Nitratidesulfovibrio vulgaris str. Hildenborough: one gene and its partner. The protein of the gene in region 1 interacts with the protein of each later gene in a pairwise test. Links are inferred from orthologs where the notes say so. Each region holds a gene or a part of one and is shown in the gene's direction. Other genes may lie near its edges. The genes, in order: def and DVU_RS14330.

Region 1 (10,036 bases):
TCAAGGACGTCACCGACGCCGTGCGCGGGTCCGAGTTCAAGCTCTTCGCCAAGGCACCGTTGGTCAAGGCCATGCGGGTTCCCGGTGGCGAGACCATGACCCGCAAGGAGATCGACGAGTTCACCGAATTCGTGAAGATCTATGGCGCACAGGGCCTTGCATGGATCAAGATCCGCGAAGGCGAATGGCAGTCGCCCATCGCCAAGTTCCTTTCCGAGGCTGAACGTGCCGCGCTCGTGGCCGCCCTCGGCCTCGAAGTGGGCGACATCGTCTTCTTCCAGGCTGGCGAACCGGGCATGGTCAACGCCGCGCTCGGCAACCTGCGCGTGAAGCTCGGCCAGCACCTCGGTCTCATCCCCGAAGACACCTACAACTTCCTGTGGGTTACCGACTTCCCGCTGTTCGAATACGACGAGGAGGAGAAGCGGTACGTGGCATGCCACCACCCCTTCACCTCGCCCAAGGACGGCCATTTCGACCTCATGACCAGCGACCCGGCGGCAGCCCGCGCCCGTGCGTATGACATGGTGCTCAACGGTTACGAGTTGGGCGGCGGTTCCATCCGCATCCACTCCGCCGAAGTGCAGCGCCGCATGTTTGCCGCGCTGGGCCTCGACCCGCAAGAGGCGGAAGAGAAGTTCGGCTTCCTCATTCAGGCCCTCGAGCATGGCGCACCGCCCCACGGCGGCATCGCCTTCGGCATGGATCGTCTGGTGATGCTCCTCACCGGTTCGCCCTCCATCCGCGACGTCATCGCCTTCCCGAAGACGCAGAAGGCGACCTGCCTCATGACGCAGGCACCCGACGCCGTGAGTGCGCGCCAGTTGCGCGACCTCGGCATCCGCCTGCGCGAGACGCCGCAGGAACAGAAGCCCGAATAGCCTAGCAAGTTCGCAGGGGGCGGCCATGTGCCGCCCCTTTCGCATCGGGGGGGGCTCCAGTGGAGGGGGCTTTCTGACTGGTATGGGCGCATCCGGGTGCATGACCGCCGGGCCCTGTCCTTTGCATTTTCCGCAGTGCCTACGCTTGTCGAGCGTGGTGCGGTGGGCGCATTCCCTGCCGTTTCACCCCTGCACGGCCGCATCCGCCCGACGGCATCGCCGGCTTGCCCTGCCGGCCCCGCCTTGCCGTTTGCCCTACCCTGCCTTATTGTCCCACCTCAAACCTTTACACGGAAGCACGCATGATCAGGGAAGTCCTCAAATACCCCGATGAGCGCCTCGCCATCGAGTGCGACGACATCGACGAGATAACCGACGATATCCGCCAACTTGCGGCTGACATGGTCGAGACCATGTACCGCGAGGACGGCATCGGCCTCGCCGCACCGCAGGTGGGTGCCAATTGCCGCCTCATCGTGGTCGACGTCAGCGGCCCCGAGAAGCGCGAAAGCCTCATGACGTTCATCAACCCGCGTCTCGAACCTCTCGGTGACGAGAAGGTCGAATCCGAGGAAGGGTGCCTTTCCGTCCCCGCCCTGCGCGCCAAGGTCGAGCGGCATGAGCGTGTGCGACTCACGGCACGCGACCTTGACGGCAATGAAGTTTGCATGGATGCGGACGGCCTGCTGGCCATCTGCCTGCAACATGAGATCGACCACCTTGGCGGTACGCTCTTCATCGACCGCATAAGCCGCCTCAAGCGCTCACTCTATGACGCAAAGGTGAAGAAATGGCTGAAAGCGCGCCGCTCAAGATAGTCTTCATGGGCACGCCGGACTTCGCTGCGGCGAGTCTCCGGCATCTTCTCGCGTGGGACGGATGTGACGTCGTCGGCGTGTACACGCAGCCCGACCGCCCTTGCGGGCGTGGGCAGCAGTGCCGGCCCTCCGCCGTGAAGATGCTCGCCCTCGAGCACGGTCTCGACGTGCGGCAGCCCGTGAGCTTCCGTGACGAGGCGGATGTGCAGGCCCTTCGTGACTTCGGGGCCGACATCCTCGTGGTCGCCGCCTACGGCCTCATCCTGCCGCAATCGGTGCTCGATGCCGCGCCCATGGGGGCCGTCAACGTACACGGTTCGCTGCTGCCCCGCTACCGTGGCGCCGCGCCCATCCAGAGGGCCGTCATGAACGGCGACGCGGTCACGGGCATCACCATCATGCAGGTGGTCAAACAACTCGACGCAGGCCCTATGCTGCTGCAGAAGGCCCTCGGCATCGGCTGCGACGAGACGTCAGGACAGTTGCACGACCAGCTTGCCGAGTTGGGTGGGCGATTGCTTGTGGAGACGCTGGCGCGCCTCAGGGCGGGGACCATCATGCCCATCCCGCAGGACGACGCCCTCGCCACCTATGCCGCCAAACTCACCAAGGCCGACGGCCTCGTGGACTGGAACCGCACTGCGGTCGAGGTCCATGCACAGGTGCGTGGCGTGACACCGTGGCCTGCCGCGTACTTCACGCTTCGGCGCGAAGGGCAGAAGGACGTGCGCGTCACCATCGAACCCGGCACCATCGGGCCGCTGCTTGAGCAGCCTGCCGTACCCGGCACCATCGTCGGGCTTGTGGACGGTGCCATCGCCTTCGCCTGTGCCGACCGCACCTACCTCGTGCGCACTATCCGTCCTGCCGACAAGAAGCCCATGACAGGCGAGGCGTTCTGGTGCGGCTATCTCAGTCGCTGCGAGGGCGAATGCCCCGGCTTTGCCGTCTGCGAAGGTGCCTAGAGACGTTGCCCATGCCTTCACTTCCACATGTCGTTGCCTTGCGTCGCATTCCGGTGCTAGGCTGCGTGTGATGTGAAGGTCTCGCGTCCGCAACGTCAACCGCAATGCAACGGGGGCTGTGTGCTTTCCAAGAATCCCCACTCGCTGCCGCGTGAAGACTACCACGGCGCTCGCAAGCGTCTCTTCATAGGCCTCATCACAGGCACTTCAGTAGGGTTGTGCCTGTTGCTGCTTGTGGGATGGGTTGTGCCGTACATCGGTCTCGGCAACATCCACCCGTGGGTTCCGCATGTGACAGGTGCCCTGCTCGTGCTGTGCATCCTTTGCATCGCATGGGCTTCCCTGGGGCTCGTGCTCCATATCTACACCGGACGCCCCATGCTCGGTACCGAGCGCATCCGCGGGCTCACCATCAAGATTTTCCTGCCTCTCATGGAGCTTCTTGGTCGTGTCATGGGTGTCGGGCGCGAAGAGGTGCGGCATTCGTTCATCAAGGTCAACAATGAACTTGTGCGCAGCCGTGGCGGTCGGTACACGCCTGATGAACTGCTCATTCTCGTGCCGCACTGCCTGCAATCGAGTCGGTGCGAGATTCGGCTCACCTATGACATGAACCACTGTAAACGGTGTGGCAAATGTCCCATCCGCGACCTTCTGGCCCTGCGGGACAGATACGGCGTTTCTCTCGCCATTGCCACAGGTGGTACCATCGCGCGCCGCATCGTGGTGCAGACGCGCCCCAAACTCATCATCGCCGTCGCCTGCGAACGCGACCTCGCCTCCGGCATTCAGGACACGCACCCCATCCCTGTCTACGGTGTCCTCAATGAACGGCCCAACGGTCCATGTCTCGACACGCTCGTGCCCATGCAACGTCTCGAAGCCGCATTGCGGCATTTCTTGCGAGATGTCCCTGTCTCTGCCGGGGGGGCTCCTGACGAGTCGCGCCGCGGCAGGGATGCCGCTGCGGCGTTCGGTAAGGCACAGGGGCCGGAATGTCGTGTTACGCAAGGTTCTTCGCAGCGTAGGGGGTCTGATGGCTGATTCTCTTCCGGGCCGGGCTTATGTGCATTTTCCTTGTCGCACAGTGTCCGGGGCGCGTCTTCGGCCTCTGGTTCTCGTCCGGGCTGTCCGTACCGCAATGACGACGGCTGGACCCTGACCGAGTGGGATTGTTTCCGCCTTGGGGCTTGATGCGTCTCCACCGTCTGGCGTGACTCGGCTACCGTTGCTGTTTTCCTCTCTTCCTACCTGCTGTCTCAAGAGACCTAATTCATGACAAGTCTGACCTCCGACCTTCCCTGCCCGCAACCGGGCGTCCTCTTCCCGGACTTCGCCCCGGTGTTGCGAGACCGCAAACGCCTGTCGTGCGTCCCCCCTGCACGTGCCGGTGCACTCGTCGCACTGGATGCCGTCGTGCGCGCCGGTGTCGATGTGCAGGCCGCCCTAGACGACTCTCTGTCGCATGCCTCTCTTTCGCGTCAGGATGCCGCGCTCTGCACGGAGCTTGTCTATGGCTATCTCAGGTCGGAAATTCGTCTTTCGTGGCTTGTACGGCGTTTTCTGAAGGCCCCTTCGAAGCTGCCCCCCGGCGTTCTGGCATTGCTCTGCCTTGCCGCCTACGAACTCACCCAGTGTGACAGGGTGCCTGCGTATGCCACCCTCGACTGGGCCGTATCCGCTGTCAGGGCACTCTATGGCACGGGTGTCTCACGCCTTGCCAATGCAGTGCTGCGCAATGTGGACCGGCTGGGCGATGCGTGGCGCGTAGCCGACTTCTATGCGTGTGTCGGCGATAACCGCGACAGGCTGTGTGTAAGGCACTCCGCCCCGCGCTGGCTTGTCGACCTGTGGTGCGACGGGTACGGCGAGGAGAAGACGACAGCCCTGCTGGAGGCCTCGCTGCTGCATCCCGCACCGGGCGTACGCATCAACCTCGCCCGTGCTGACGGTGCGGATTGTCTGCAACAACTCCTTTCCGGCAACGCCGGGACAGGTCGGCAGGCTGCTGGAAAGGCCGGTGTCGTGTTCACCTCCGGAGGCACACCTTCCGAGGTGACTTCACTCGTATCCGAGGGGCGGGCTTCCCGGCAGAGTGGTGCTTCGCAGTCGGCCCTTGCGGCACTTGAACCCGAGGTATGGCCGGGTCCCGTATGGGACTGCTGTTGCGGACGGGGTGGGAAGACTGCGGCGCTTGTGGAAACCGGTGTTGCGGTCGTTGCTGCATCAGACCCCAGTATGAGCCGTCTGCGGGGGTTGCGCCGCGATTTCGCAAGACTCGGTCTTCCGGTGCCGCTTGCGGTGCGTGCCTCTGCTGTGCGCCCGCCTTTCAGTTGCGCCGCCAGCATGGCCCGGGCCGGGAGTTGTGGCGATGGCGGCAGCCCGCTTGCCATTGATGGCATTGAAGTGGAGGTGTCCCGTGGGCAATCCGCGACAGGGCTTGTCAACGCCTCTGGGCTGGGCAGCGGTGGTCTTTTCGGTACCATCCTTGTGGATGCCCCGTGCAGTGGGCTTGGCACGTTAAGCCGCAGGCCCGACATCAAGCGTAAGCGAACCACGGCACAGATTGCGGAACTTGTTGCCCTTCAAGAGGCCATTCTCGATGCCGTCTGGCCCTGTCTGCGTTCAGATGGCGTACTCGCCTACATAACGTGTACCCGCAATCCGCAAGAAAACGAGTTGCGGATTGCGGCATTTCTTGAACGTCATCTGGATGCGAGACTTGAAATCGCGTACGAGACACCCCTTGAGGATGTCTCGCGCGAATTCTTCTATGCAGCCCGGTTGAGGAAGGCTTAGGGGCTGTTTATCCGGCTACCACCGTATCGCAACGGGCGTGGCGTGTACCTTGCGGCTTGCCGTATGGCTGCTTGCATCACACCGGTCTTGTCGTATTCAAGGCTTTGGCTGGAGTGTGATTCGCTCAAGGATGCTCGCATAATAGGCATCATCATCGGATAGGGGCACCGGCTTCCCGCGTCTGTCGAGTATCCGGCGCAGGATGACCTCGAGTTTGCGCATCTGCCGTACCTTGTCCCGTTCATCTGCGCAATTCTCCAGTAATTCAAGCATGGTCTGCACTTCTTTCCTGTCCTGGATCTCGGAGGGCAGATAGCCTGCGTTTCGCAGAATCTTGTATGCCATGCGCAAGTCTTCAGGGATGAGCGAATCATCTTCGATTGAGAGCGGTTTTCCCGTGCCGGGCAGATTCTCGAAGGCACCCTCTTCTTGCGCTTCGGTTATGCGCTTTTCCGCAATGAGCGTGATGGCGTCCATGTTCGCCTCTTGTCATGTTTCACGGGAAACCGTGGAACATGTCTGTGTCTTCGTCCGGTCCATCACCCTGTACAGATGCCGCTATTGCCAGCGGTTGACCTGTGGTACGTCCAGCGTGGCGATGGCGTGGCGCAATTCGTCGGGCGACGCCGTTGCCGCCCCCACCTGACCTACCACGATGCCCGCGGCATAGTTGGCGAGAATGCAGCTTTCCAGCAAGGGCAACCCTGATGCCAGGCACAGTCCCACCGTCGCGATGACGGTATCACCCGCCCCCGTCACGTCGTAGACCTTCTGGGCGACAGTCGGCACATGCCACGCATCGTCCGGTGTCATGAAGAGCGCCATCCCCTGTGGTCCCAGCGTCGTGAGCAGGTGTTCGCAATCAAGCTTGCGGAAGATTGCCGCGGCAGCAGCCCGAATCTGTTCCCTGTTGCCTGCTGGCAAGCCTGCCCCCTCACTCGTTTCCTTGGTGTTGGGGGTAAGCATGTGCACCCCCTTGTACAGGTGAAAATTAGGCGTCTTGGGGTCGACGAGAATCAGCGGTCTTGTGGAGGACGCAGCGCACATGGCGGAAAGTCTTTCCATGAACGAGGCTGTCACAATGCCCTTTCCGTAGTCGGAGACCACGACCACGCGCGTGTCAGCCAGTGCGTCCTGTACCAGTGCCAGCAATCTGTCGAGATGCACTCCGCCGACCGGAGAGGCATCTTCGCGGTCGATGCGCAGCATCTGTTGCTGGCGGGCGATGACTCGCGTCTTGATGGTCGTAGGGCGTCCCGGAATCTCCACAAGTTGTGGTTCGATGCCTTCATTGTCGAGGACGCGCCGGAGAAGCGCCGCCCTTGTGCCTGTACCGCAGACGGAGATGAGGCGTGGTACCCCGCCAAGGGTGCGCACGTTGCGCGCAACGTTGCCCGCACCGCCCACGAGGTGCCTGTCTTCGGTGACATGCACCACGGGCACCGGGGCTTCGGGAGAGATGCGCTCGGCGTCGCCCATCAGGTACTCGTCGACCATGACGTCGCCGACGATGAGCACTTCGTTGCCTGCAAGTCCGGCGACACTGGCAAGGAGTCGCTCTTTATCTATGGTGTATCCGTTCATGCTGCGTGGATTAGTGGTTGGAAAGCCCAAGGCGGGCGAGAAGCCGTGCAAGGTCGTCCGGGCTGTCGAAGGCGATGGTCACCCTGCCCTTCTGTTCTGTCCCGCTGACCGAGGCCTTGAGTGACAGCGTGTCCGCAATGCGCTTTTGCAGTAGTTTCACTTCTGGCGTCTTCGTGCGCATCGCCTTGTTGCGTGGCGTCTGTGCCCGATGGGGGACGTGCGCGAGGGTGTCGGGAAGCGTGCCGTGTTCCTTCCAGTAGGTAGCCGCGGCTTCCGCATCACGTACGGTGAGACTTTGCTCGATGATTGCGGAACGCAGTGTCTCTTGGGCCGTCTGGTCGGTCACACCCAGCAGTGCGCGTGCATGACCCGGTGTGAGACGCCCGGACCTCACATCATCCAGTGATTCTTGTGGCAGTTGCAGAAGGCGCAGTGTATTGGCCACAGCAGGTCTGCTCTTGCCAAGCTGGCGAGCGAGCTCTTCCTGACTGAGACTGAATTGTTCGCGCAGGTCGTGCATGGCGAGGGCTTCTTCGACCGGGTTCAGGTCCTCGCGTTGCAGGTTCTCGATGAGGGCGACCGCGAGCGTCTCCTGGTCGGAGAGGTCGCGCACAAGGACCGGCACTTCGCGCAACCCTGCCAGTCTGCTGGCCCGCCAGCGTCTTTCACCGGCGATGATCTCATATTGTTGCGGTTCGGTGCCGCGCACGGGCCTCACCAGCAAAGGTTGCAGCACGCCCTTTGCCCTGATGGAGTCGGCGAGTTCCTGAAGTGCACTCTCATCGAAGTGCTTGCGTGGCTGTGCCGGGTTGGGGGCCAGTGAGCGTACCGGAAGACTGGTGATGTCCGACGCTGCCGAAGGTTCGACGGTATTCTTGAAGAGGGCGTCCAGGCCACGACCGAGGCCGCGTTGGTTTCCTGCCATATCCATCTCCTTGACTTTCAAACGTGTTGCTCTAACTGTGGTGGGCGACTTTCAAACCATCCCGTCCGGAGAAACCATGAACGAGAGAGATGCCCACGTTGTCCGGTTGTTCGACAGGCATGGCGACCTGTACGGCGTGATGCTCAGCCCCGACCTGTGGCGTGCTGTCGAACGCAAGGTCATGCCCGTTCTCGAACAGGCGCTGGAGGTGATGTACCCCACCGAGAGGCCCGAACCTGTCGAAGACCTGAAGATGTTCAAGGACTATTGGGATTTCAGGTATCCTTATGTTCCTGACGTCCATTGCGACCATTGCGGTGCTGCCACGGAGGACTGGGAGAACGATCCCGTGCATCCGTTCAGGCTTCGTAACGCCACCCTTTCGGGTATGCTCGTGTTCACGTGTCGCCAGTGCGGGGCAGCCATCCGCAAGAAGCATTTCAAGGACCATATCTGTTTCGAATTCACGCCGCCCGGTTGCGGTTGCGGTAGCTGACCCTCTACCCCGCCTGCGCGTCACGGCGCTGGGGCTTACGTAGCACGACCTCTTTGGCGAGTGCGAGGTAGGCTTCAGCGCCTTTTGATTTGATGTCGTAATGGATGATCGACTTGCCGTGACTCGGTGCTTCTGAAAGGCGCACGTTGCGAGGAATGACCGTTTCGAAGAGGTGGTCGGGGAAGCACTTTCTCACTTCGTTCTTCACCTGACGCGAAAGCTTGTTGCGCACGTCGTACATGGTGAGCACGACGCCCAGCAGCGACAGGTTCTGATTGAGTCTGCGCTTGACCTGCTCATAGGTTTGCAGCAGCTTGACGATGCCCTCCAGCGCGAAGAATTCGCACTGCAAGGGAATGAGCAGTTCGCGCGCAGCGCACAGCGCATTGAGTGTGATGAGCCCCAGAGAGGGCGGGCAGTCGAGAAGGATGTAGTCGTACCTGCTATCCAGCGGCTTGAGCAGGTCGGCGAGATAGTATTCGCGAGCCATCTTGTCGACCAGCTCAAGTTCGATGGCAACAAGGTCTGTCGTGGCCGGCAGCAGAGACAGGAACGGTGAGCTTGTGGTCAGTATGGCATCCACTACCTCTTCCGGCTGGAAGAAGGATGTGTACAGGCTGCGTTCGATGTCTTCCTGATCAAAGCCGAGTCCGCTTGTCGAATTGGCCTGCGGGTCGCAGTCGACAAGAAGGACCTTCTTTTCCATGATTGCCAGCGATGCGGCGAGGTTGACCGAGCTGGTGGTCTTGCCCACGCCACCCTTCTGGTTGGCTATCGCAATGATTCTGGCCACGACTACCGTTCCTGTTGCGTTGTGGGGTACTTCAAGTTTCACATGAAACATCGGCAGAGAGGCTCGCCACGTGCGGCCTCGACTCTTGCTAGTTGAGGATGCGCATCGCGTCAATACGGGTTGTCTGCATTTACTGCGTGCACTATCCACGAAGCGAGACATGGTGCGGGTGCGCGGGGCAATAAAAAAGTTCATGTTTCACATGAAACCTTGCGTGGCCCGCATCTCGTCTCTGTGGAATGGCATCGTCGAAGGAGAGACGCTACTAGGCAGGTGCTGTTGATGGAAATAGGTATGGAGGGTCGCGAGGCGTTACGGTGGTGTGAGCCTGTGGTGACTGCCCGAGGAATGCTGAGGGTGTTTGGCCAAACTCTAGACAAGGATATTGACGGATGCCTGCGCGAGGTGTCTTTTCCGCCCTCCGCCCTCCGCCCTCCGCCCTCCGCCCTCCGCCCTCCGCCCTCCGCCCTCGGCCTGTTAGCGTGGTCGGGACTGTTGCCCGTTTCCCGCGTGTGAGTGGTGCCAAGCCGGACCAGACTCTTGTGCTGGTGGTATCCTGTTAGACTGCGCCAGCGTCAGGAGTCCCCGCCTGTGACCAAGAACGTGTTCTGCATTGCTGCTGTGACAGGTTGCCCCACCCCTTGCGGAAAAGCATTCCGCGCCGTCTTGCCGTAGCCATGAAAAAAGGGCCGTCACGTGCAGTGAGGGCCCTTTCAGGTGGTCACAGAGGCGTAAGGCTATGCGCCGTAGTACTCGCGGTACCATGCGACGAAGG
Region 2 (10,071 bases), 360 kb from region 1 along the record:
CACCCGCGAGCGCAAGCAGGAGGCCGCCCGTCAGGAACGCCTCGGCCTTGGCGGTGACGGCGAGGCGGGTGGCGTCGACGACGCCGACTTCGTGGAATAGCACACAAGGGCGGGGCATTCCTTCCGGGTGCCCCGCCATGTCGTACACGCGCCTCCCGACCGTCAGCCGACGCCCTGTCCCGTCATCTCCCTGTCGTTTCGACCGCCGCCTGACGCTACACGGGCCGCACGATGACGCGATTCGTCCGCCGGGGTACTCCACGGAACACCCCGGTCGCAAGACAGCATCCTTCCCGTCACCCGGGCCGGGCGACGGGCAAAGCAGCATAGAGCCATGAACTTCACCATACAGAATCTCAGCAAGACCTTCGGTGGCCGCGACATCCTCTCCGACTTCTCCCTCGAGGTGCAGTCCGGGGTGCGCCTGTGCATCTGCGGCCCCAACGGATGCGGCAAGTCGACCCTGTTGCGTCTCGTGGCGGGTGTCGACCACCCCGACGGCGGGCGCATCATCCTCCCCAAGGGGTGCCGTCTCGGCTATGTCGAGCAGGAACTGGACGAGTCGGTGCTCGACACGCAACTGTTGCACTGGGTGCAAGACGTGCTGCCCGACTGGAACGACTTCTGGGAGGACTGGGAAGCGGCCTCCGCCAGCGGCGACGAGGCGGCCCTGAAGCGCCTTGGTGCGCGTCAGGCCGAACTGGAACAGGTGTACGGCTACAACCCGGAGCATCGCGCCCGCGCCGTGCTCTCCGGTCTCGGCTTCTCGGAGCGCAAGTGGCTGCTGCCGTTGCGTCAACTCTCGGGCGGCTGGCGCGAGAGGGCGAAGCTCGCCCGCGTGCTCACCGCCGGGGCGGACGTGCTGCTGCTCGACGAACCCACCAACCACCTCGACCTCGAAGCCGTGGAATGGCTCGAGACCTTTCTCATGGAATACAAGGGTGCGTTGCTCTTCGTGGCGCACGACCTCGTGTTCATGAACAAGGTGGGTACGCATGTGCTGTATCTGGGCGGCAGCAAGCCGCTCTACAGGCGCGGTTCGTTCAGCCAGTTCGTGGAGACGCAGGAGGAGATCGAGGCCCAGCGCGAGCGCGAGGCGCAACGTCTTGCCGACGAGATAGGCCGCAAGATGGCCTTCGTGGAGCGGTTCCGCGCCAAGGCCACCAAAGCACGGCAGGCCGGTTCGCGGCAGAAGATGGCGAAGAAGCTCGAGAAGGAGCTGGAGAACTTCCAGCCCGAGGCGCGGCGCAAGTCGCTGGCCTTCAAGTGGCCCGAACCCGCCCGTGCCGACAAGACCGTGCTTGGCGTGGTCGACCTCGACTATGCCTTCCCCGACGGCACACGCCTGTGGCCCCGGCTCTCGTTCAACCTCTACCGGGGGCAGAAGATCGCCCTCGTAGGGCCCAACGGGTGCGGCAAGTCCACACTGCTGAAGATCATCGGCGGCAGGCTCGAACGCTCGGGCGGTACGGTGGCGGCGGGGTCGCTGGTGCGCATGGGCTACTTCAGCCAGCACCAGCTCGAGACGCTCAACCCCGACGGGACAGTGCTCGGCGAGATACGGCGCCTTTCCGACCCGCGCACCACCGAAGAGGAACTCATGAGCGTGCTCGGCCTCTTCATGCTGGGGCAGGGCTATTTCGAACGCTTCGTCCGTTCGCTCTCGGGCGGCGAGAAGAGCCGTCTCGTGCTGGCAACGCTCTTTCTTTCGCGCGCGAACTTCCTCGTGCTCGACGAACCCACCAACCACCTCGACCTCGAAAGCCGCGAGGCCCTCGTCGAAGCGCTCGACGCGTATGAGGGCACCATCCTCATGGTGGCGCACGACCGGCATCTGCTCTCCAGCGTCGCCGACGAGGTGTGGGCACTGGGGGGTGATGGCATCACCGTCTTCGATCAGGGTTTCGAAGCCTACGACGAGGCGCGCCGTGCCGCCGGTGGCGGAAGCCTCTCGGACGGCGAGACCGACGCCCAGCGTGGCGGCGGCAACCTCAACCGCGAGGAGCTCAAGCGTCTCAAGCGCGAGCAGGCAGAGGCCCGCAACCGCCTGTACAAGGAACTGAAGCCCCGGCAGGATGCCTACGCCAAGCTTGAAGCCGACCTTGAGAAGCTGCTTGACGAACAGGGCACGGTAGAGGCCGAACTCGCCGACCCCGACGTCTATGCCGATGGTGCACGGGCTTCGGCCCTGCTGCAACGGTTCGGCGAATTGCAGGCCGCCTCCGAGAAGCTGCTCGAACGCATGGGCGAGCTTGAGCCGGTCATCGCAGAACTAGAGGCGCAACGCGCCGCCCTGTCGACGGAGGCGCTGTGATGCGTGTGGTTCCCGTCGTGGCGGGCATCCTGTGGCGCGGCGACCGTTTTCTCGCCGTGTGCAGGCCCGAGGGCAAGCCGCGCGCTGGCGCATGGGAGTTCCCGGGGGGCAAGGTCGAACCGGGCGAGACCCCGGAAGAGGCCCTTGCCCGTGAACTGGGCGAGGAGTTGGGCGTGCGCCCCCTGACGGCATCGCTGTGGCGTGAGGTGCGGCACGACTACCCCGAACTTTCGGTCGCCTTGCGCTTCTACCATGTGACCCGCTTCGAGGGGGAACCCTTCCCGCACGAGGGGCATGGCCTTGCGTGGATGACACGCACGGAGGCGCTGGCCTTGCCGTTCCTCGAGGCCGACCTCGAGCTGGTGGCCGACTTGCCTGACCGACCGTAAAGAGGGCTGCCCGGGCTGAACGAAGCGCCCGGCCTACAGGCGGGGGCTGCCCGGCCTTCAATGCCTCGAAAGGCCGTACGGTGCAGGCGTCCAGTCCGGCACATGTGCCGTGTCTTCGGGCCGGGCACGGTGGCTTGAAGACCCGGTGTGATCAGGCGTTTCACAGTCGCGTTCGCTCGTGTAGCGGCAATGCTGCCCGCGCATCGAACAGGAGAGAGACCATGCAGACGGTTCTGCTGCTGATGGGGTTGCTTGCCGGGGCGGTACTGCCCACGCAGGCGGGCATCAACGCCATGCTCACCGAACAGTGGGCGCGTCATCCGGTGCTGACGGCCTGCGCTTCGTTCGCCGTGGGCACGGTGGCGCTGGCGGGCTGGGTCTTCGTGGCGCGTCTGCCCGTGGCCTCGCCTGCCGGTACGTCGTGGTGGCACTGGACGGGCGGGCTTCTGGGGGCGTTCTTCGTGGCGGCCGTCACCTTTCTCGCGCCTCGCCTCGGGGCAGTGACCACGGTGGTGCTGGTCATCGCGGGGCAGCTTGTGGTGGCTTCGCTGCTCGACCATTTCGGGCTTCTGGGCTACAGGCAGCGCAGTTTCGACCTCATGCGGGCACTGGGCGTGGCCTTTGTGCTCGTCGGGGTGTTTCTCGTGCGCCGTTGATGGCGCAGGGGCGTAACGGATGTTTGAGTTTGGCCCGCGCTTGGCCTATTGTGATGCGGTTGCGCCTTCCGCGTCACCGGGCGGGTGTCGGGAGGAGCAGGGAATCGTTTGTACGGAGGCAGCATGGCGACCTTTACGTGGGATGCAAGTCTGGACGTCGGCATACCGGAGATAGACGCACAGCATCGCGAGATGACCGATATCATCGCGACGCTGCATGAGGCGTACCGGGCCGGACGCGAGCGGGATGTTCTGGCGGAGCTCATCAACCGCATCAACGAATACGCCCAGATGCACTTCGCCACGGAGCGGCGTTACATGGAACCCGTGGCCGATGCCATTCCCAACTACGAGAAGCACATGCAGGAACACCGCGAGTTCTTTTCGGACGCCATCGGTTTTCTGCTGCGGTATCTCGACAATGGCGCGACCATCACCCCGGAGCTTCTGGACTACCTCGCCGAGTGGTGGTTCAGGCACATACGGGGCACCGATCAGGTGATGGGCCGTGTTCTCAGGGAGAAGGGCATCGTATAACGGGCGGCGCGACTCGCGGGCCGCGACGCATCACAAGGAGTAAGAGATGTCCAAGGAAAGACTGGTCGTCGCCGTCGTCGGAGCCACCGGCGCGGTGGGACGCGAGATGCTCAAGACCCTCGAAGGGCGCGATTTTCCGGCTGCCGAGGTGATTCCCTTCGCCTCTGCACGTTCCGCCGGGAGCAAGGTTCCGTTCCGTGATGGTGAGCTCACCGTGCGCGAACTCACCGAAGACTGTTTCACGGGCATCGACATCGCCCTCTTCTCGGCAGGTGGTTCCACCTCCGAGAAGTTCGCCCCCCATGCCGCCAAGGCCGGGTGCGTGGTCATCGACAACTCCAGCGCATGGCGCATGGACGCCCGGTGCCCGCTGGTCGTGCCCGAGGTGAACCCCCATCATCTCGAAGCGCACAACGGTATCATCGCCAACCCCAACTGCTCGACCATCCAGATGGTGGTGGCCCTCAAGCCCCTGCACGACGCCGCCCGCATCAAGCGCGTGATCGTATCCACCTATCAGGCCGTATCCGGCACGGGGCAGAAGGCCATCGACGAACTCGACCGTCAGGTACGGCAGATGTTCAACATGATGGAGCCCGAGGTGCAGGTCTACCCGCACCGCATCGCCTTCAACTGCCTGCCGCACATCGATGTCTTCCTCGACAACGACTACACCAAGGAAGAGATGAAGATGGTGCACGAGACGGTGAAGATCATGGACGACCCGTCCGTGAAGGTCACCGCCACCTGCGTGCGTGTGCCCGTCTTCTACGGCCATTCCGAATCGGTGAACATCGAGACGGAGAAGAAGCTCACCGCCCGCGACGCCCGCGCCATCCTCAGTCAGGCCCCCGGTGTGCAGGTGTACGACAACCCCGGCCAGAAGATGTACCCCATGCCCATCGACGCCGCAGGCGAGGACGCCACCTTCGTGGGACGCATCCGCGAGGACGAGACCATCGAGAACGGCCTCAACCTCTGGATCGTGGCGGACAACATCCGCAAGGGTGCGGCCCTCAATGCCGTGCAGATAGCCGAAGAGCTCATCGACCGCGACCTCGTCGCCGTGCGCGACACCACGGTCTTCTTGAAGTGATGACCGGGCCGGGGGACTGCGGTCCCCCGGCCTCCCCGTCCCGCGAGGCTGGCCCTTCGGCTCTTCTGCCGAGGTCGCCGCGCGGGGCATGGACAGTCCGACGCGCCACCCCCCGTGGTCAGCACCGGCGGTGCCGTATCCCTCGTACCCTCGTGGCTGCTGCCCGATGATGCGGGAGGCGCACCCGGTCAGCCGACTCCCGGGACGGCGCGACGCGCCGGTTCACTGGCCCGCCTCCGGCGGGCAGGAGCGTGCCTCATGCCACCCGTTCTCGACCGTACCGCCTACCTCGAACGCCTTCTCTCCGTCGACCGCCCGGGTTCGGGCAGCATTCTCGCCTTCTACGAGCACCGGGTAGGGGCCATCTGCCATGACCCGAAGCTGATGCTCATGCCCCTCGACGACCACCTCGCCCACCGGGGCGACGGTATCTTCGAGAGCATGAAGTACGAACACGGGCGCATCTACCAGCTTGAGGCGCACCTTGAGCGCATGGCCCGTTCCGCCGAGGGGCTGTATCTGGAACCACCCTGCACATGGGATGCCCTCCGTGAGGTCGTCATCGACGTGGCACGGGCCTCGGGGTGCGAATGTGGCATGTTGCGGGTTCTGGTGGGGCGCGGGCCGGGCGGCTTCGGCATCGACCCTGCCGAGTGTCCCGAAGCCAGCCTGTATGTGGCGGCCTACAAGTTCACCCCCAAGGACGAGGCATGGTACGCCAAGGGGCTCACTGCCTTCCGTAGCGCCATTCCGGCCAAGCAGGGGTATCTGGCCCGCATCAAGAACGCCAACTATCTGCCCAACGTGTTCATGACCCGCGAGGCGCATCAGCGCGGCATGGATGTGGCGTTCAGCTTCGACGAGGAGGGGTTCCTCGCCGAGGCCGCCATCGCCAACGTGGCGCTGGTCGACGCGCAGGGCGCGCTGGTGGTGCCGGAGTTCAGCAACGCGCTCGCTGGTACGACGGTACTGCGGGCCATGGAACTGGCACAGGGCGAGATGCCCGTGACGTTTCGCAAGGTGCGCGAAGACGACCTGTACGCTGCACGTGAGGTGCTGGTGCTTGGAACCAGCAGCGATTGCGTGGGTGTGGTGGCGTTCGAAGGGCGACCGGTGGGCGACGGCAGACCCGGCCCGGTTTCGGCCCGGTTGCGAGCGCTGTTGCAGGCCGACCTTCTGGCCAGCGGCACACCGTTCCTCGGCTGAAGGGGTGGGAATGCGTCCGGGATGCCGCCGGGTGCCCCGGCTGGTCGTACCCGGAACCATCGTCCGGGGCCGTAATACGGGGCTCTGTACCCGCGGGCCCGTGGGCCGACACCTGTTAGCCGGGGGGCTCCATCATGGGGCTGCGCTTCCCGGTCGTATCATTCCGGGGGGGGCAACTCCAGGGCTGCTTCGCCTGTCCCGAAAGAGGCGGCCTTGGGGGCGTTCATGTGTGGTGTGCCCTGTGAAGGGTGTCGGAGATGGAGCAAAGGCTGGCGGAATCCCTGTGGCATATGGGCGGCATGGGGTGTTCGTGCCGATGTTCGCCGGCCTGTGACATGGGCCGGTCAGTGATGCTTGTCGGCCGTGACTGCCGGGTCTGCCGGTCGGGCCTGCGTACGCCGTGTAACGCTTGGCGACGGGCAGCACCGTATCGTCGGCGCAATGAAGTTCTTGAGGCGGTGGCATCCCAATGCACATCCTGTTGTTCCATTTCGACGAATCCTGCCCCGCCAGTGTGCGGCAGACGTTCCTTCTGGCCCGTGATCTCTCTGCAGGGACGGCCGGAGATGTGACGCTCGTCTGCACCGCCGGGGGATTTCTCGAACGCGAGGCCCGGAGTGTCGATGTGCCCGTGTTGCCCGTGGGCGGCCTGACGGGCAAGCCCCTGACGCTGATGCGTCTCGTGCGTGCCGTCCGGAGTCGCGAGGCCTTTGTGCTGCACTGCTGCGACACCGCGTCTGCCGCACTGGTTCGTCAACTGAAACGGCTGTCCGGGGGGCGTTGCCGCACGGTGCAGACATGGCGCGTGGTGGGCGGGGATGCGGCGCGTCATGTCGAACGGGTCTGCCGTCATGCTGACGCCGTGCTGTGCCACGGCGAGATGGTCTGCGACCGCCTCGAACGGCACGGTGTGCCACGTTCGCGTCTGTTTGCCGTCTCCCCTGCCGTGGACGCCGGGCACTACGCCCCTCGACGTCCGAGGGGCGATGGTCGTTGCGTCTTCGTGGTCGATGCGCCGCTTGCGGCGTCATCGGGCCACGGCATCGTGCTTGCGGCCATGCGTCTGCTTGCGACCATGCCGGGCTTGCCGGAGTGGGAGGTGAGGCTGGTGGGCGATGGCCCCGACTTTGCGTCCCTGCTCGCTACGGCACGGCAGACGGGGGTGGACACGCATCTCGCCATGCTGGGAACGCAGGACGAACGGCGCATCCTGCCTGATGCCGACGTGCTGCTGGCCCCGTCGCTGGACGGTGAGCATGGGGCCGATGCCATACGTGCCGCATGGTGTGTGGGGCTTCCTGCCGTCGCCTCGTCTCTTGATGTGCATACGGGCATGGTGCGGCATGACGAGACCGGCTTGCTGGTTCCCGTGGGGGACGCCGATGCACTGGCTGCGGTCATGGCGCGTCTTGCGCGTGATGTCGCCGGAGACGGCGCGATGGCTGCGGGGCTTGTGGCGGGAGGTCGTGCCGAGGTCCTGCGGCGTACACCGGAACGGCTGGCGGCTGCCCACCTCGACATCTATCGTGAGCAGGCGGGGGCGGTGCGTCGTAGCCTGCAATCTGCCGGGGTCTGAACACCGCGCCGACTTCGGGCCGTGGTGTATGCCGGTCGCAACCCTGCAGAAGAGCGCGCAGGGCGGACGCCTGCTGCGGCACACCTGAGACGGGCACCAGCCCCGGAACATGCGGGCGAAAGGAAGGCCATGCGCCACGCGCGTGTGACCATACGTCAGCGCGTCCGTCTCGACATGCGAGGTGGTTGTGCGCTCAGGGTCGCGTGTCCGGAGACGTCAGATGGGCGATGTGTCGGCCCTTGCTATGATGGCGGCGTGTCCCTTGCCGCCGGGGGGTATCTGCGTCAGCGCCTTGGCGAGGATGTCCATCTCCAGCGGCTTCGCCAGATAGCCCGAAATCCCCCGACTCATGAAGTCGCGCCGTTCCTCGGTGAGAACGTGGGCGGTGAGCGCCAGCACGGGGATGTCCTCCACTCCCGGCACGAGCCCCGAACGCAGGGCTTCAGTCAGTTCGAGGCCGTCCATCTCCGGCATCTGGATGTCCATGAGGACGCAGTCGAACGTCTGCTGTCGCAGCATGGCGATGCCTTCCACCGCCGATGATGCCACGACGGGGTAATGTCCCAGCCGTTCGAGCATCCGGCTGGCGGCGACCCTGCTGATGTGGTCGTCTTCGACGACAAGCACCTTCAGTCCAGCCCCGGTCTCGAATCCCTCTGTCACACCTTCCGGCGTCTTCTCGATACGTCCGAACATGAGCGTACAGGCGATGGTCGTACCCGCCCCCTCTTCGCTGTCGATGGCGATGGTGCCACCCATGCCGTGCACGAGGCTGCGGACGATGCCAAGGCCCAGACCGGTACCGGGGTAGCGGCGGCGGTATGAGCCGTCGACCTGGAAGAACGGTTCGAAGACGTTGCCCAGCATGTCTTGCGGGATGCCTATCCCCGAATCCTCCACCATGAGCAGCATTCGCAACGCCCCGGCGGGGCTGTGCCGTTCGAGACCGTGCAGCGAGATGCGCACGGTTCCCTGCTGGGTGAATTTCACCGCATTGCCCACAAGATTGAAGAGAATCTGCCTGAAGCGGGTCACATCGCCGATGAGCAGGGGGGGCACATTGGGCGATATGTCTGTCTCAATCCGGATGTCCTTGTCCTTCGCGCCCGTGGCGAGGGTGTCGCGCACGGTGTACAGGGCGCCAGCTGCGTCGAAGGGGTCGGAGGCGAAGGAGGGGGCCACCGAACCAAGGCGGGTGAAGTCGAGAATGTCGTTGATGACGGTGAGCAGGTTGCGGCTGGACTGGCTTGCCACATGCAGCAACTCCTGCTGGTCGGAAGTGAGCGGGGCGTCCTCAAGAAGCTGGAGCATGCCCAGCACGCCGTTCAGCGGAGTGCGAATCTCGTGGCTCATGTTGGCGAGGAAGATGCTCTTGGCCTTGTTGGCGGCTTCGGCATCATCGCGGGCCTGTCGCAATTCGGTCTCGAACCGTTTGCGCTCCGTGATGTCGGTGTTGGCTCCCACGACCAGCGTGGGCCTGCCTTCCTCATCGTATTCCACCACCTTGCCACGGCAATACATCCAGTGCCACACGCCTTCGTCGTCGCGAAGGCGTAGTTCCATGCTGAAACCCTTGTCCCCGCCCTGCCCGTTACGCAGGTTGTGCAGCAGCAGTTCCGCGTCGGCCGGGTCGGCCCTGTGGCGACAGTGGCACTCATCTTCCGCGTCGGAGAGCGCCAGCAGACCGGGGCACCTGTTGTTGCACAGGAACCGGTCGTGCACCACGTCGTACTGCCAGATGGTGTCGGTGGATGCCTCCACCGTCCACTTGAGCAGTTGCTGGCTGCGTAGCAAGGCGTCTTCCTGCGCCTTGAGCAGGGTGATGTCGCGTCCCGTGCCCACGGTGCCCAACAGTTTGCCCTGCCTGTCGTAGAGTGGCGATTTCTGCACGTCGAGCATGAGGTAGCGCCCCTGCACCTTGCCGTCCTCACGAAACCTTCCGGAGGTGCGGGTCTGCAGAACCACCCTGTCGCTGTCGATGCAGAGTTCGCCGAAGGTGTGCTCGTGCCCGAGATGCCTCTGGCGTTCGGCGAAGTGGAGGTCGGTCCTGCCGAGCACCCTTTCGTCATCGCTGTGCAGCAGGTTCTCACGGATGGCACGGTTGGCGAAGATATAGCGGCATTCCGTGTCCTTGGCCCAGAGCATGTCGATCATGTTGTCCGACATGGCCTCGACGAGGTTGCGGAAGTCGGCAAGGGCCGCCTGCGAGCGGTTGCGTTCGGTGATGTCGGTGCCGCAGGCGATGACTCTCATGCCAGTCAGGCCGAAGCCGGGCATGAGGCGGGCTTCGATTTGCA

What was found.
Region 2: the proteins of def (region 1) and DVU_RS14330 interact in binary tests that used the Escherichia coli proteins (3 or more experiments, as listed by UniProt). The link is inferred for Nitratidesulfovibrio vulgaris str. Hildenborough from one-to-one orthologs.

The regions. Positions count from the first base shown.
Region 1 is NC_002937.3:3,528,422-3,538,457, reverse strand. The notes cover bases 1-2,941. They hold def (peptide deformylase), read left to right. Parts: upstream 1-1,183; coding sequence 1,184-1,699; downstream 1,700-2,941. Other genes in these bases: DVU_RS15785 (DUF116 domain-containing protein), read left to right, coding at 2,785-2,941; fmt (methionyl-tRNA formyltransferase), read left to right, coding at 1,672-2,664; aspS (aspartate--tRNA ligase), read left to right, coding at 1-881. Outside these bases: more of DVU_RS15785, read left to right, coding at 2,942-3,708; DVU_RS15780 (transcription antitermination factor NusB), read left to right, coding at 3,940-5,463; DVU_RS15775 (DnaJ family domain-containing protein), read right to left, coding at 5,560-5,940; DVU_RS15770 (bifunctional heptose 7-phosphate kinase/heptose 1-phosphate adenyltransferase), read right to left, coding at 6,022-7,047; DVU_RS15765 (ParB/RepB/Spo0J family partition protein), read right to left, coding at 7,058-7,972; DVU_RS15760 (hypothetical protein), read left to right, coding at 8,049-8,468; DVU_RS15755 (ParA family protein), read right to left, coding at 8,473-9,261; DVU_RS15750 (NAD-dependent epimerase), read right to left, coding at 9,999-10,036. UniProt on the Escherichia coli protein: Removes the formyl group from the N-terminal Met of newly synthesized proteins. Requires at least a dipeptide for an efficient rate of reaction. N-terminal L-methionine is a prerequisite for activity but the enzyme has broad specificity at other positions.
Region 2 is NC_002937.3:3,169,130-3,179,200, reverse strand. What follows is about bases 2,992-5,967. They hold DVU_RS14330 (aspartate-semialdehyde dehydrogenase), read left to right. Parts: upstream 2,992-3,942; coding sequence 3,943-4,992; downstream 4,993-5,967. Other genes in these bases: DVU_RS14325 (aminotransferase class IV), read left to right, coding at 5,251-5,967; DVU_RS14335 (hemerythrin family protein), read left to right, coding at 3,483-3,896; DVU_RS14340 (DMT family transporter), read left to right, coding at 2,992-3,359. Outside these bases: DVU_RS14355 (tRNA (adenine-N1)-methyltransferase), read left to right, coding at 1-100; DVU_RS14350 (ABC-F family ATP-binding cassette domain-containing protein), read left to right, coding at 335-2,314; DVU_RS14345 ((deoxy)nucleoside triphosphate pyrophosphohydrolase), read left to right, coding at 2,314-2,703; more of DVU_RS14340, read left to right, coding at 2,925-2,991; more of DVU_RS14325, read left to right, coding at 5,968-6,198; DVU_RS14320 (glycosyltransferase family 4 protein), read left to right, coding at 6,668-7,774; DVU_RS14315 (ATP-binding protein), read right to left, coding at 7,991-10,071.